One region of the Kitasatospora sp. NPDC002227 genome, then DNA from elsewhere that is predicted to be linked to it. Evidence: riboswitches for the same ligand, from Rfam matches in the RefSeq annotation. Region 1 holds a riboswitch; the other holds the start of a gene.
What was found. A riboswitch is a leader RNA that binds a small molecule or an ion and turns the genes downstream of it on or off. The one in region 1 is predicted to bind S-adenosylmethionine.
Positions count from the first base shown of each region.

Region 2: it holds a riboswitch for S-adenosylmethionine, as region 1 does, so the genes downstream of both, thrC (threonine synthase) here and ABT095_RS16830 (aminotransferase class V-fold PLP-dependent enzyme) in region 1, are expected to answer to the same signal.

Region 1 covers NZ_JBEOWY010000015.1:141,419-148,470, reverse strand. The annotation lists gene ABT095_RS16840 (rhomboid family intramembrane serine protease) at 7-813, shown strand; gene ABT095_RS16835 (Lrp/AsnC ligand binding domain-containing protein) at 810-1,094, shown strand; gene ABT095_RS16830 (aminotransferase class V-fold PLP-dependent enzyme) at 1,198-2,556, opposite strand; SAM riboswitch class IV at 2,612-2,729, opposite strand; gene trpD (anthranilate phosphoribosyltransferase) at 2,820-3,893, opposite strand; gene ABT095_RS16820 (hypothetical protein) at 4,035-4,460, opposite strand; gene ctaE (aa3-type cytochrome oxidase subunit III) at 4,915-5,535, shown strand; gene qcrC (cytochrome bc1 complex diheme cytochrome c subunit) at 5,672-6,481, shown strand; gene qcrA (cytochrome bc1 complex Rieske iron-sulfur subunit) at 6,478-7,052, shown strand, end outside.
Region 2 covers NZ_JBEOWY010000009.1:75,886-82,937, reverse strand. The annotation lists gene ABT095_RS10900 (DUF8819 family protein) at 1-129, opposite strand, end outside; gene groL (chaperonin GroEL) at 237-1,859, opposite strand; gene ABT095_RS10890 (cold-shock protein) at 2,177-2,383, opposite strand; gene ABT095_RS10885 (ubiquitin-like small modifier protein 1) at 2,932-3,210, opposite strand; gene thrC (threonine synthase) at 3,240-4,523, opposite strand; SAM riboswitch class I at 4,541-4,685, opposite strand; gene ABT095_RS10875 (glucosyl-3-phosphoglycerate synthase) at 4,898-5,908, shown strand; gene ABT095_RS10870 (alpha,alpha-trehalose-phosphate synthase (UDP-forming)) at 6,021-7,052, shown strand, end outside.

The DNA.
Region 1 (7,052 bases):
GCTGGCATGGCCGTCTCCCTCCTCGACCGGCTCGGTGTGCGCGGCGCCGGCCCGGGCGGCCGGGCCCCGGTGGCCACCCTGGCCCTGATCGCCCTCTGCCTGCTCACCGTGCTGGTGAGCCCGAGCTCCGGCTTCAACCCGGCGTACGGCACCGGCCCGGCCCGGGCCTGCGCCGAGCAGCGGTACGAGCAGCGCTGGGGCGCCGTCCCGGCCGAACTGACCAGCGGGCGCCCGCTCGACGCCGAACAGCTCGCCGCCCTCCCCAAGGCCACCCCCGACTGCGCCCTGGCCCCCACCCCCGGCAAGCTCCCCGTCCTCTCGGTGCTCAGCTCCCTCTTCGTGCACGCGGGCTGGCTGCACCTGCTGGGCAACGTGCTCTTCCTCTTCGTCTTCGGCCCCGGCCTGGAGGAGCGGCTCGGCCGCCTGCGCTTCCTCCTCCTCTACCTCACCGTCGGCTACCTCGCCGCCTACGGCTACGCCCTCGCCGAGACCGGCCGCCCCGACGGCCTGCGCGCGGTGGTCGGCGCCTCCGGCGCGATCGCCGGCGTCCTCGGCGGCTACCTCCGCCTGTACCCCCGGGCCCGGGTCACCGCGCTGGTGCCGGCGCTCCTCTTCCTCCCGCTCCGGCTGCCCGCCTGGCTGGTGCTCGGCCTCTGGTTCGTGCTCCAGTGGTGGTCGGTCCGGTCCGGCGGGCCCGGAGTGGCGTACCTGGTCCACGTGATCGGTTTCGCCACCGGGTACCTGGCCGTCCGGCCCGCCCCCGCCCGCCGGATACGCTGGCCGCGTCCCCCATGGCAAGGAGAAGCCTCGTGATCACCGCGATCGTTCTGATCAGGACCAGTGTCGACCGCATCCCCGAGATCGCCGAGGCGATCGCCGCCATCGAAGGCGTCAGCGAGGTCTACTCCGTCACCGGCGGCTACGACCTGGTCGCCATGGTCCGCGTCCGCGACCACGACGACCTCGCCACCGTGATCCCCGGCCGCCTCAACAAGGTCCCCGGCGTCGAACACACCGAGACCCAGATCGCCTTCCGCACCTACTCCAAGCACGACCTGGAAGCGGCCTTCGCCCTGGGCCTGGACGACGAGTAGGTCACACCCCCAGGGGCGCGGGGACCTGCGCGAAGCGGTAGGCCGCAGGCCGTACATGGCCGGTCGCGCAGTTCCTCGCGCCCCTGGGTGGTGCAACCGGTGGTCAGCGGCGGGTATCGGCCACGCAGCGGCCGCCTTCGTTCCGGTACGTCCACTTCGCCCCGTCGGCGACCAGCTCCCGCACCGCAGCCACGAACCGCTCCACATGCTCCACCGGAGTCCCCGCCCCGAAGCTGACCCGGATCGCGTTCAGGCTCCGCTCCCCCGGCAGCGACGCCTCAGGAGCGCCGCACTCGGACGGCGCCGCCTCCTCCCCGCCCAGCAGCGTCCGCACCAGCGGATGCGCGCAGAACAGCCCGTCCCGCACCCCGATCCCGTACTCGGCCGACAGTGCCGCCGAGAAGTGCGAGCTGTTCCACCCCTCCACCACGAACGACAGCACCCCCACCCGCTCGGCATCCGCCCCGAACAGGCTCAGCACCTTCACCTCGGGGATCGAAGCGAGCCCCTCCCGCACCAGCGAGATCAGCTGCTGCTCCCTCGCCTCGAGCGCCTCGAACCCCGCCTCCGTGAGCGCCCGGCAGGCCGAGGCCACCGCGTAGGCGCCGATCACGTTCGGCGACCCCGCTTCGTGCCGGGCCGGCCCGAGCTGCCACTCCACCGCGACCGAGCCGTCCGCCTCCCGGGCCACCGTCCGCGAGGCGCCCCCGCCCGCCAGGTACGGCTCCGCCGCGTCCAGCCAGTCCGAACGCCCCGCCAGCACCCCGGCGCCGAACGGCGCGTACAGCTTGTGGCCGGAGAAGGCGACCCAGTCCACGCCCAGCTCCCGCACCGAGAGCCGGTGGTGCGGCGCCAGCTGCGCCGCGTCGAGCACCACCCGCGCGCCGTACCGGTGCGCCACCGCCGTCAGCTCGGCGACCGGCCACAGCTCGCCGGTCACGTTCGAGGCCCCGGTCACGCACAGCAGCTTCGGGCCCTGCCCGGCCCCGGCCAGCGCCTCCTCGAGGCGCAGCACGGCTTCGTCGTGCGAGCGCGGGGCGCGCAGGTAGCTGACGGTCAGTCCCTCGCGGCGCCAGGGCAGCAGCGAGGCGTGGTGCTCGGTCTCGAAGGCGAACACCCTGGTCCCGGCCGGGACGGCGCCCGCCAGCAGGTTGAGCGAGTCGGTGGTGGCCCGGGTGAAGACGACCTGGTCGCCCTCGCGCAGATCGAGGAACTCCTCGACGGTGCGGCGGCTCTGCTCGAACAGGTCGGTGGACAGCTGCGAGAGGTAGCCGGCCCCGCGGTGCACGCTGCCGTAGTACGGGGCGTAGGCGGCGACGTCGTCCCAGACCCGCTGCAGGGCGGGCGAGCTGGCGGCGTAGTCGAGCGCGGCGTAGGCGACCTTCTCGCCGGAGACCAGCGGCACCTGGACGTCGGAGCCGAGGACGGCGAGCGGGGCGCAGATGTCGACGGAGACGGACATGGGACAACACTCCTCAAGGGATGGAGGACCCCCGGGAGTGTCGAGTACGACCAGGCGTCCGCGCTTGCCCCACGGGCGGATCGCCGCGGAGCCCGGTCCTCACCCAGGGCACCCCGCCACGGACGGAGGGTTGCCGGACAGCAAGCTGGGGCTTTGCGCTGTCACTCATGACCTGGCGTGAACTGTAGGCAGGCGTACGGATCACCGTCAAGCAAGCCACGCGGGGTGTCCACTTGCCGAGACACCCCGCGGGCCCGACATCCCTAGCGGGCGCTGGCCTGTGCCCACGCCTTGAGCGTGGCCTCGGCGGCGCCGGAGTCGATCGCCTCCGCCGCCCGGGCCATCCCGGCGGCCAGCTGCTCGGTCAGCGGAGCATCCGTCAGGTCGAGCGCCGCCAGCCCGGCCGCGGTGTTGAGCAGGACGGCGTCCCGGACGGCGCCGCGCTCCCCGGCGAAGACCCGGCGGGCGACGTTCGCGTTGTACTCCGGGTCGGCCCCGCGCAGGGCGGAGATCTCGACCAGCTCGATGCCGACCTCGCGCGGGTCGAAGGCGGTCCCGGTGACGCCGCCCTCGCGCACCACCCAGACCTGCGAGGTCGTACAGGTCGTCAGCTCGTCGAGCCCGTCGTCACCCCGGAACACCAGTGCGGAATCACCCCGCTCGGCGAAGACGCCGGCGATCAGGCCGGCCAGCCGGGTGTCGAAGCAGCCGACGGCGTGCGCGGTGACGTGGGCCGGGTTGGTGAGCGGGCCGAGGATGTTGAAGGCGGTCGGCACGCCGAGGTCGCGCCGGGCGGGGGCGGCGTGCCGCATCGAGGGGTGGAACTTGGCGGCGGCGCAGAAGGTGATGCCGACCTCCTCGGCGATCTCCGCGACCCGGCGGGTGCTGATCTCCGGGCTGATGCCGAGCTTCTCGAGCACATCGGTGGAGCCGCTCGCGGAGGAGGCGGCCCGGTTGCCGTGCTTGACCACCTTGGCGCCGGCCGCGGCGGCCACCACGGCGGACATGGTGGAGATGTTGACGGTCTTGGCGCGGTCGCCACCGGTACCGACGATGTCCACCGCCGGGCCGGGGATGTGCAGCGGCTCGGCGTGGGCGTACATCGACTCGGCGAGGCCGGAGACCTCCTCGACCGTCTCGCCCTTGGCCCGCAGTGCGATCATGAACCCGGCCACCTGCACCGGGCTGGCCTCGCCCCGCATGATCCGGTCCATCGCCCAGGCGGTGTCCACCCGGCTCAGGTCACCGCCGGCGAGCAGCGCGGTCAGGAGGTCCGGCCAGGTGCGGACCACCTGCGCGGGGTCGCTACCGCCGTTCGCAGGGTGCACGTTCACCATGGCTGACTCCAGCTCTCATCGCTTCACCGAACAAGGGATGGAGCCAGCCTAGCGAGCAGGGGCCTTCGGTCGCCGGGATGTCCGGCACCCTTCTCTCCTGCTGAGACAGTCAGTGCGCGGGCGGTCGTGGACCCGGGTGGTTCAGTGCGCGGCCGGGGTGCGGCCCGTCAGCCGGGCCCGGAGCAGGGTGGCGGCGGTGTCCGCCAGGGCGACCGGGTCGATCGGGTGGGCGACGGCGGCGTCGGCCCGGCTCCAGGCGGCGAGCCAGGAGTCCTGCGGCCGGCCGATCAGCACCAGCACCGGCGGACAGCCGTAGATCTCGTCCTTCACCTGGCGGGCCACACCGAGGCCGCCCGCCGGGGTCGCCTCACCGTCGAGCAGGCAGAGGTCGATGCCGCCCTTCTCCAGCGCCTTCATCACGGCGGGCAGGGTCGCGCACTCCTGGTAGACCAGCTCGGGCAGGTCGGCGGCCGGACGGCGGCCGAGCGCGAGCGACACCTGCTCCCGGGTGTTGCGGTCGTCGCTGTAGACAAGCACAGTGAGCGTCTCGTCGGTGGTGTGCGCCATGGGCCCTGCTCCCCGGGAAGGTCGTCCTCTTATACGACGTACATGTGTGCGCGGTCTGGCCGACCCCGGAGTGTGACCGGGGCCACGTTCTCCTCCGGATGCTACCCCCCGGGGGGCCTCCCGGTGACCCCTTGACGCGATCTCCCTCAAGCCGCCGCGCGGGAGCCGTCACCCACCCGGAGGACAGCCCGTCACCCCGAGGCACTTACACCACCCGTACGGCTCATCTGCTAGCCCACCCCGGCTCCCGCCCGGCCCCGGACACGCGGGGCACACGGGTGAGCGGCCCGCCAGGAGGCCGTCCGGAGGCCCCTCGAAGAACCGTCAGAAATCGGACACCGCCCAGCTCGGGCCCGCTCCGGACACCCCGTCGGCCGCCATCTGGGCATACCGCACGCACCGGACACTCCGAGGTACACCCCCCGGCGTGAAGACGGAATAAGGGACCGACATAATGTCCGTCGTGGCGACAGCAACAGCAACAGAAACCGGACACGCGCACGGAGCGGTCAACAGGCCGAACCTCGTCAGCGTCGGAACCATCGTCTGGCTGAGCTCGGAGCTGATGTTCTTCGCGGCCCTCTTCGCGATGTACTTCACGCTCCGCTCGGTCAAGGGCGCAGAGTTCTGGACCGAGAAGGCGCACGCCCTCAACGTCCCCTTCTCCTCGGTGAACACCACGATCCTGGTGCTCTCCTCGCTCACCTGCCAGCTCGGCGTCTTCGCCGCCGAGCGCGGTGACGTGAAGAAGCTCCGCTCGTGGTTCGCCATCACGTTCGTGATGGGCGCGATCTTCATCGGCGGTCAGATCTTCGAGTACACCGAGCTGGTCAAGAAGGACGGCCTCTCGCTGTCCTCCGACCCGTACGGGACGGTCTTCTACCTGACCACCGGCTTCCACGGCATGCACGTGACGGGTGGTCTGATCGCGTTCCTGCTGGTCCTCGGACGGACGTACGCGGCCAAGCGCTTCACTCACGAGCAGGCCACCGCCGCGATCGTGGTGTCGTACTACTGGCACTTCGTCGACGTCGTGTGGATCGGTCTGTTCGCGACCATCTACCTGATCAAGTAACCAGCTGATCAGGTCGCTGGCTCACGGCCGGACCGCAGACACGACCCGACCGACCGCGCGCACTCCCAGCCGGGTGGACACCCCGGCGCCCGGGCGCACCCACCAGCCGACCAGATCCTGACACCGGGGTTATTCCGTGAAAAAGCTCTCCGCACGACGGCGCCACCCATTGGCGGCGCTGGTCGTTCTATTTCTCGCCCTGGCGGCCGTCGGGGGAGTGTACGCCGCGTTCGCGCCCGCCCAGCGGGCGCAGGCCGACGCCTCCGCGCAGTCGCTCGCGATCGATGAGGGCAAGAAGCTCTTCGCCGTGGGCTGCTCCTCCTGCCACGGCCTGAACGGCCAGGGCAGCTCCGACGGTCCGAGCCTGGTCGGCGTCGGCTCCGCCGCGGTCGACTTCCAGGTCGGCACCGGCCGTATGCCGGCCCAGCAGCCGGGTGCTCAGGTCCCGCGCAAGAAGGTCATCTACAGCCAGACCCAGATCGACCAGCTGGCCGCCTTCGTGGCCTCCCTCGGCCCCGGCCCGGTCGCTCCGACCAAGGACCAGTACACCTCGACCAACCCGAACGACGTGTCGAAGGGTGGCGAGCTGTTCCGCACCAACTGCGCGCAGTGCCACAACTTCGCCGGCGCGGGTGGCGCCCTGACGCAGGGCAAGTACGCCCCGTCCCTCGAGGGTGTCGACGCCAAGCACATCTACGAGGCCATGCAGACCGGCCCGCAGAACATGCCCTCCTTCCCGGACAGCACCATGCCCGAGGAGCAGAAGCGTCAGATCGTGGCCTTCGTCCGCCACACCACCAACGAGGAGCCGAACCCCGGTGGTCTCACCCTGGGCAGCCTCGGTCCGGTGACCGAGGGCCTGTTCGGTTGGATCTTCGGTCTCGGCGCTCTCATCGCGATCGCGATCTGGGTCGCCGCCCACACCACCAAGGCCAAGAAGTCATGAGCCACGAGATGTCTGAAGACAAGCTGCCGCAGGCGCACGGCGCCTCTCACGGCGCCGAGGTCGAGCACCACGACGACCCGTTCGCCGACCCCGGACTGCCGGCCCACGAGCCGCGCCGCACCGACATCGACGAGCGGGCCGCCAAGCGCGCCGAGCGCCAGGTCTCGCTCATGTTCGTCGTGTCGATGCTCGCGACCGTCGGGTTCATCGCGTCCTACGTGATCTTCCCGATCGACAAGATCATCTACGTCTTCCCGATCGGTCACATCAGCGCGCTGAACTTCGCGCTGGGCCTGACCCTGGGCGTGGCGCTGTTCTGCATCGGCGCGGGCGCGGTCCACTGGGCCCGCACCCTGATGTCCGACCACGAGCTCCCCGCCGAGCGGCACCCGATCGAGGCCGACGACGAGGTCCGTGCGGACGTCATCGAGCAGTTCAAGACCGGTGCCGCCGAGTCCGGCTTCGGCCGCCGCAAGATGATCCGCAACACCCTCATCGGTTCGATGGCCCTGGTGCCGCTCTCCGGTGTGGTGCTGCTGCGCGACCTGGGCCCGCTGCCGGAGAAGAAGCT
Region 2 (7,052 bases), on a different contig from region 1:
CGTCACGGCATCCTCCACCAGCGACACCACGGCGGCATCCGCCACGTCCCGGGCGGTCAGGTCGGCAAGGATGGACGCCCGCGCGCCGTGCAGCGCGGCTTCGACGGCAGAAGAGTCAGGGGTGATCATTGCCCCATTCTCCCGCGCCCGGGCCGCGGACCGGAACGCCGCGAGGGCGGCCTCCCCGTGTGGGGAGACCGCCCTCGCAGAAGAACCAGCTGATCCTGGAGCCAGGATCAGAAGTCCATGTCACCGCCCGGCATGCCGCCGCCGGCAGCGGCGCCGGCCTTCTCGGGCTTGTCGGCGATGACGGCCTCGGTGGTGAGGAAGAGCGCCGCGATGGAGGCGGCGTTCTGCAGGGCCGAGCGGGTGACCTTCGCCGGGTCGATGATGCCGGAGGCGATCAGGTCGACGTACTCGTTGGTCGCGGCGTTCAGGCCGTGGCCGGCGGGGAGGTTGCGGACCTTCTCCACCACGACGCCGCCCTCGAGGCCGGCGTTGACCGCGATCTGCTTGATCGGGGCCTCCAGGGCCACGCGGACGATGTTGGCACCGGTGGCCTCGTCGCCCTCGAGCTCCAGCTTGTCGAACGCGACACCGGCCTGCAGCAGCGCGACGCCACCACCGGCGACGATGCCCTCCTCGACGGCGGCCTTCGCGTTGCGGACGGCGTCCTCGATGCGGTGCTTGCGCTCCTTGAGCTCGACCTCGGTGGCCGCGCCCGCCTTGATGACGGCGACGCCACCGGCGAGCTTGGCGAGGCGCTCCTGGAGCTTCTCGCGGTCGTAGTCCGAGTCGCTGTTCTCGATCTCGGCACGGATCTGGTTCACGCGGCCGGCGACCTGGTCGCTGTCGCCGCCACCGTCGACGATGGTGGTCTCGTCCTTGGTGATGACCACCTTGCGGGCGGTGCCCAGCAGGTCGACGCCGGCGTTCTCGAGCTTGAGGCCGACCTCCTCGGAGATGACGGTGCCACCGGTGAGGATGGCGATGTCGCCGAGCATGGCCTTGCGGCGGTCACCGAAGCCCGGGGCCTTGACGGCGACGGACTTGAAGGTGCCACGGATCTTGTTCACGACCAGGGTCGACAGGGCCTCGCCCTCGACGTCCTCGGCGATGATGACGAGCGGCTTGCCGCTCTGCATGACCTTCTCGAGGAGCGGCAGCAGGTCCTTGACCGAGCCGATCTTGGAGTTGGCGATCAGGATGTACGGGTCCTCGAACGAGGTCTCCATACGCTCCAGGTCGGTGGCGAAGTAGGCGGAGATGTAGCCCTTGTCGAAGCGCATGCCCTCGGTGAGCTCGAGCTCGAGGCCGAAGGTGTTGCTCTCCTCGACGGTGATGACGCCTTCCTTGCCGACCTTGTCCATCGCCTCGGCGATGAGCTCGCCGATCTGGGTGTCAGCGGCGGAGATGGAGGCGGTGGAGGCGATCTGCTCCTTGGTCTCCACGTCCTTGGCCTGCGCGAGCAGCTGGTCCGAGACGGCCGCGACGGCCTTCTCGATACCGCGCTTGAGGGCCATCGGGTTGGCGCCGGCGGCGACGTTGCGCAGACCCTCGCGGACGAGCGCCTGGGCGAGCACGGTGGCGGTGGTGGTGCCGTCACCCGCGACGTCGTCCGTCTTCTTGGCGACCTCCTTGACGAGCTCCGCACCGATCTTCTCGTACGGGTCCTCGAGCTCGATCTCCTTGGCGATGGAGACACCGTCGTTGGTGATCGTGGGGGCGCCCCACTTCTTCTCAAGGACGACGTTGCGGCCCTTGGGGCCCAGCGTCACCTTGACGGCGTCGGCAAGCTGGTTCATGCCGCGCTCAAGGCCGCGGCGAGCTTCCTCGTCAAACGAGATGATCTTGGCCATCGGAAGTGGTCCTCCAGGACACGGTCGACTGCTCGGACCAGAGGTGCCCGCGACGGACGGCCCTGGTGTGCGGGGGTCATGTCCCCTACCGCTCCCGGGGGCCTCACCGACCCGGTCCGTTGTCACTCTCACGCTGTGAGTGCTAACGCCAATGATTAGCACTCGGGGGTGTCGAGTGCAAGCCCAATCGGCCGACACGCACGTGGCACCCGCACACGGCAGCAGGCCCGCACGACGGGTGTCGTACGGGCCTGCCGGGCGAAGCTAGTCGTTGAGCACCAGCTCGAGGCGAGCCGAGGCTCCGCAGTGCGGAAAGGTCAGACCGCGGGCGCACGGACCATGTCCGCCTGCGGGCCCTTCTGCCCCTGGGAGATCTCGAACTCGACCCGCTGGCCCTCTTCGAGGGTGCGGTAGCCGTCCATCTGGATCGCGCTGTAGTGGACGAACACGTCCGCACCACCGTCGACCGCGATGAAGCCGTAGCCCTTCTCGGCGTTGAACCACTTGACGGTGCCCTGAGCCATTCCGAACTCCCCTTGTGCTGTGCTGGCCCTTCACGGACCCGCAGGGTGCGGGCCCAGGTCTGATCGAGCGAGCCCGAGGTACCCCCCTGGGCCCCACCGAATACGTCGACCGCGGCTGAATGTATCCGGACAGACGCCCTCTGCAACAGGCCCAACTTCATGGAATTCCCTGGCAACGACAAGGGACGGACCGGGGCGAATGCCGCACCGCCGAACAATTCGCCCCGGACAGAGCAGGGCGAAAGGCACAGATTGCCCGAAGATTTCTGACGACAGCCTGACATCTTCTGTGCAGGACTACCGGACGGACGTCTCAGCGGCCGGACGGGCCTTGCGTACGCGATCGGTCGGCGGGGCGGGCAGCCGTGGCCGGCTGGGCGTACGAGAGGTGGGATCGGGGCGGAGAGGAGACGCCCGCTAAAGCCGCACTCTACTCTCCCCCGGACCGTGCGATTTCCACCGGACACGCGAAGGCCGCCGTCGAAACCGGAAATTCCTGTTCCGGTTCCGACGGCGGCCGGTAAAGCTTTCCCGGCCCCCGGAAGGGGTCAGCAGCCGCCCGCGACGGCAGGGATCACCGAGACGCTCGCGCCGTCCCCCACGGCCGTCTCCAGGCCCTCCGCGAAGCGCACGTCGTCGTCGTTCACGTAGACGTTGACGAAGCGGCGCAGCTTGCCCGTGTCGTCCAGGATGCGCGCGGCGATGCCGGGGTGGTTCGCCTCGAGGCTCCGGATCACCTCGGCGAGGGTGGCGCCCTCGGCGGTGACCTCGGCGGACCCGCCGGTGTAGGTGCGCAGGATGGTCGGGATGCGGACGGTGGCGCTCATGTTCGGCTCCTTGCGAAAGGCGGGGGGATTCAGGCGGTGGCGAGGCCGGCCGAGCGGAACGCGTCCAGCGTCGGGCGGATGACGGCGGTCATGCCGGCCTCGGAGACGGCGTCCAGGGTCTTCAGGCCGTCGCCGGTGTTGATCGCGACGGTCTCCTTGGCCGGGTCGAGCTGACCGGTCTCGACCAGCTTCTTCAGCACACCCACAGTCACCCCGCCCGCCGTCTCGGCGAAGATGCCCTCGGTGCGGGCCAGCAGCTTGATCGCCTCGACCACCTGGGCGTCGGTGACGTCCTCCACCGCGCCGCCGGTGCGGCGGGCGATGTCGAGCACGTACGGGCCGTCGGCCGGGTTGCCGATCGCCAGCGACTTGGCGATGGTGTCCGGCTTGACCGGGCGGATCACGTCGTGGCCGGCCTTGAAGGCGGCCGAGACCGGGGAGCAGCCCTCGGCCTGGGCGCCGAAGATCCGGTACGGGCGGTCCTCGACCAGCCCGAGCTTGATCAGCTCCTGCAGGCCCTTGTCGATCTTCGTCAGCTGCGAGCCCGAGGCGATCGGGATGACGATCTGCTCCGGCAGCCGCCAGCCGAGCTGCTCGCAGATCTCGTACGCCAGCGTCTTGGAGCCCTCGCCGTAGTACGGGCGCAGGTTGACGTTGACGAAGCCCCAGCCCTCGCCGGCCGGGTCGCCGATCAGCTCGGAGCAGAAGCGGTTCACGTCGTCGTAGTTGCCCTCGATGCCGACCAGCTCGCCGCCGTACACCCCGGCCATCACGACCTTGCCCTGCTCCAGGTCGTGCGGGATGAACACGCAGGACTTGAAACCGGCCCGGGCGGCCGCCGCGCCCACCGCGCCGGCCAGGTTGCCGGTCGAGGAGCAGGAGAGGGTGGTGAAGTTGAAGGCGCGCGCCGCCTCGATGGCGCAGGCGACCACGCGGTCCTTGAAGGAGTGCGTCGGGTTCCCGGAGTCGTCCTTGATGTGCAGCTGGGCGGTGAAACCGAGCTCGCGGCCGAGGTTGTCGGCCTTCACCAGCGGGGTCCAGCCGGGGTTGAGATTGGGCTTCGAGGCGACATCGGCCGGGACGGGCAGCAGCGGGGCGTAGCGCCAGATGCTGGCCGGGCCGGCCTCGATCCGCTTGCGCAGCTCCTCGGCGGGGGCGCTGCCGAAGTCGTAGGCGATCTCCAGCGGCCCGAAGCACTCCAGGCAGGCGAAGCTGGGGCCGAGCGGGAAGCGGGTGCCGCACTCGCGACAGGACAGCGCGGCGGCCGGGCCGAGGTCGACGGCGGCAGGGGCTTCAGGGGTAGCGGTAGCCATGGTGGCGGAGGCCTCTCTCCTCATCTTCCCCGTGGCGCGGGCGCGCCACAGGACGGAATTGGCACCTGTCCCGCCGGGGCCTCGACCGAGAACGGTCAGTAGCCGTGCGAGAAGGTTGCCGGGACGTCGACGGGCCGTTCCCTCAGTCCCTCTGGATGAGCTCTGTGAAGTTGTGGTCATACTCCTGGGCCGACCCCGATGTGCGAAGGCCTGGACCCAGTACGAAGACTGTATCCGAAGGCAGTCCCGTTCCGAGGGAACGTCCGACCTGCGAGATGACACAGCCCAGAACCGGCCGCGGGGCGGAACACCCTTGGGGGCGCGGCGCCTTGTACAACCGATGGATCACCCGACGAGCAGCTAGGAGCGACACAGTGCCAGCAGAGCTGACCCCGGCTCTTCTCCCGGAGGTGGCCTCCTGGCTGCGCCGCCGCTCGTGGACGGCCGCGGACCGGCCCGACGAGATGCTGCTCGCCGCCAAGCGCGCGGCGGGCCCGGCCGGCACGGTCAGTGTGGTGCTGCCCGCGCTGGACGAGGAGCCGACGGTGGGCGAGATCGTCCGGGTGATCCGCACCGAGCTGATGGAGCGCCTCCCGCTGGTGGACGAGCTGGTGGTGGTCGACTCCGGCTCGGTGGACCGCACCGCCGAGCTGGCCGCCGCCGCCGGCGCCCGGGTGGTGCACCGGGACGACGTGCTGCCCCGGCTGCCCGCCGCGCCCGGCAAGGGCGAGGTGCTCTGGCGCTCGCTGCTCGTCACCTCCGGCGAGATCGTCTGCTTCATCGACGCCGACCTGCGCGAGTTCGACCCGGCCTTCGTCTCCGGCATCGTCGGGCCGCTGCTGACCGACCCGGCGCTGCAGCTGGTCAAGGCGATGTACGACCGCCCGCTCGAGACCGACGGCGCGGTCGTCCCGGCCGGTGGCGGCCGGGTCACCGAGCTGGTCGCCCGCCCGCTGCTCAATCTGCACTGGCCCCAGCTGGCCGGCTTCGTCCAGCCGCTCGGCGGTGAGTACGCGGCCCGCCGCTCGCTGCTCGAGCGGCTGCCGTTCCCGACCGGGTACGGCGTGGAGCTCGGCCTGCTGGTGGACGCGCTGGACGAGGTCGGCCTGGACGCGCTGGCCCAGGTGGACGTGGGCGTGCGCCACCACCGCCACCAGGACGGCCAGGCGCTCGGCCGGATGGCCGCCACCATCTACCGCACCGCGCTGGAGCGGCTGGACCGCGCCCACCGGCTGAAGGCCGAGTCGGACTTGGTGCACCCGCTGCTCACCCAGTTCACCCGGGACCCGGTCACCCGGGAGTTCACCGCGCACACCCACCCGGTCAGCGCTCTGGAGCGGCCGCCGATGCGCGAGGTCCCGGAGTACCGGGCCCGCCGGGGCTGAGGCCGGCCGCCGGTGCCGCCGGCCACTGCCGCCGGCCACTGCCGCTGGCTGATTGCCGCTCCCCGGCCGCGCCGAGGGTTTGCTGCCGGGAGGACCCGGCAAGGTTGGCAGTATGAGCGAACGTTCGAACCAGCACGGTGTGGCCCCGGTCCTGGTCGCCTCCAACCGCGGGCCGGTGTCCTTCAGCAGCGGGGACGACGGCGCGCTGACCCTGCGCCGGGGCGGCGGCGGCCTGGTCTCCGGGCTCTCCGCGATCGACGACCCCTCGGCCGTCTGGGTCTGCGCGGCGCTCGGCGACGCGGACCGCCAGGCGGCCCGGCAGAGCCCGGACGGCCGGCTCGACCTGGGCGGCTTCGACACCGCCGGCCAGGCCGTCCGGATGCTCGACATCGACCCGGGCACCTTCACCCGGGCCTACAACGGGGTGGCCAACTCCACCCTGTGGTTCGTCCACCACCTGCTGTACGACACCCCGGTCAGGCCGGTCTTCGACGAGCGCTTCCGCCGTGAGTGGGAGTCCTACCGCGCCTACAACGCCGCCTTCGCCGAGGCACTGGCCGCCGAGGCCGCGCCCGGGGCGGCCGTGCTGGTGCAGGACTACCACCTCTCGCTGGCCCCCGCCCTGCTCCGCGAGCTGCGGCCGGACCTCAGGACCGGCCACTTCTCGCACACCCCCTGGGCTCCGCCCGAGTACTACCGGATGCTGCCGGACGACGTGGCCGCCGAGGTGCTCACCGGCATCCTCGGCGCCGACCGCGCCGCCTTCCTCACCCGCCGCTGGGCGCTCGCCTTCGCCGACTGCTGCGAGGCGGTGCTCGGCGCTGCGGTGGACCGCGCGGCCCTGACTGTCACCTACGGCGGCCGGGTGGTCCGGCTCGGCGTGCACGGGCTCGGCGCCGACGGCGAGTTCCTGCGTGAGCGTTCACAACAGGCGGACGTCGCCGCCCGGCTCGCGGCCCTGCGCGAACAGGTCGGCGAGCGCCGCACCATCGTCCGGGTGGACCGCACCGAGCTGAGCAAGAACATCGTGCGCGGGCTGCTCGCCTACCGGCACCTGCTGCGCTCGCGGCCCGAGTGGCTGGAGCGGGTGGTGCACATCGCCTTCGCCTACCCCTCGCGGCACGACCTGCCCGAGTACCGGGAG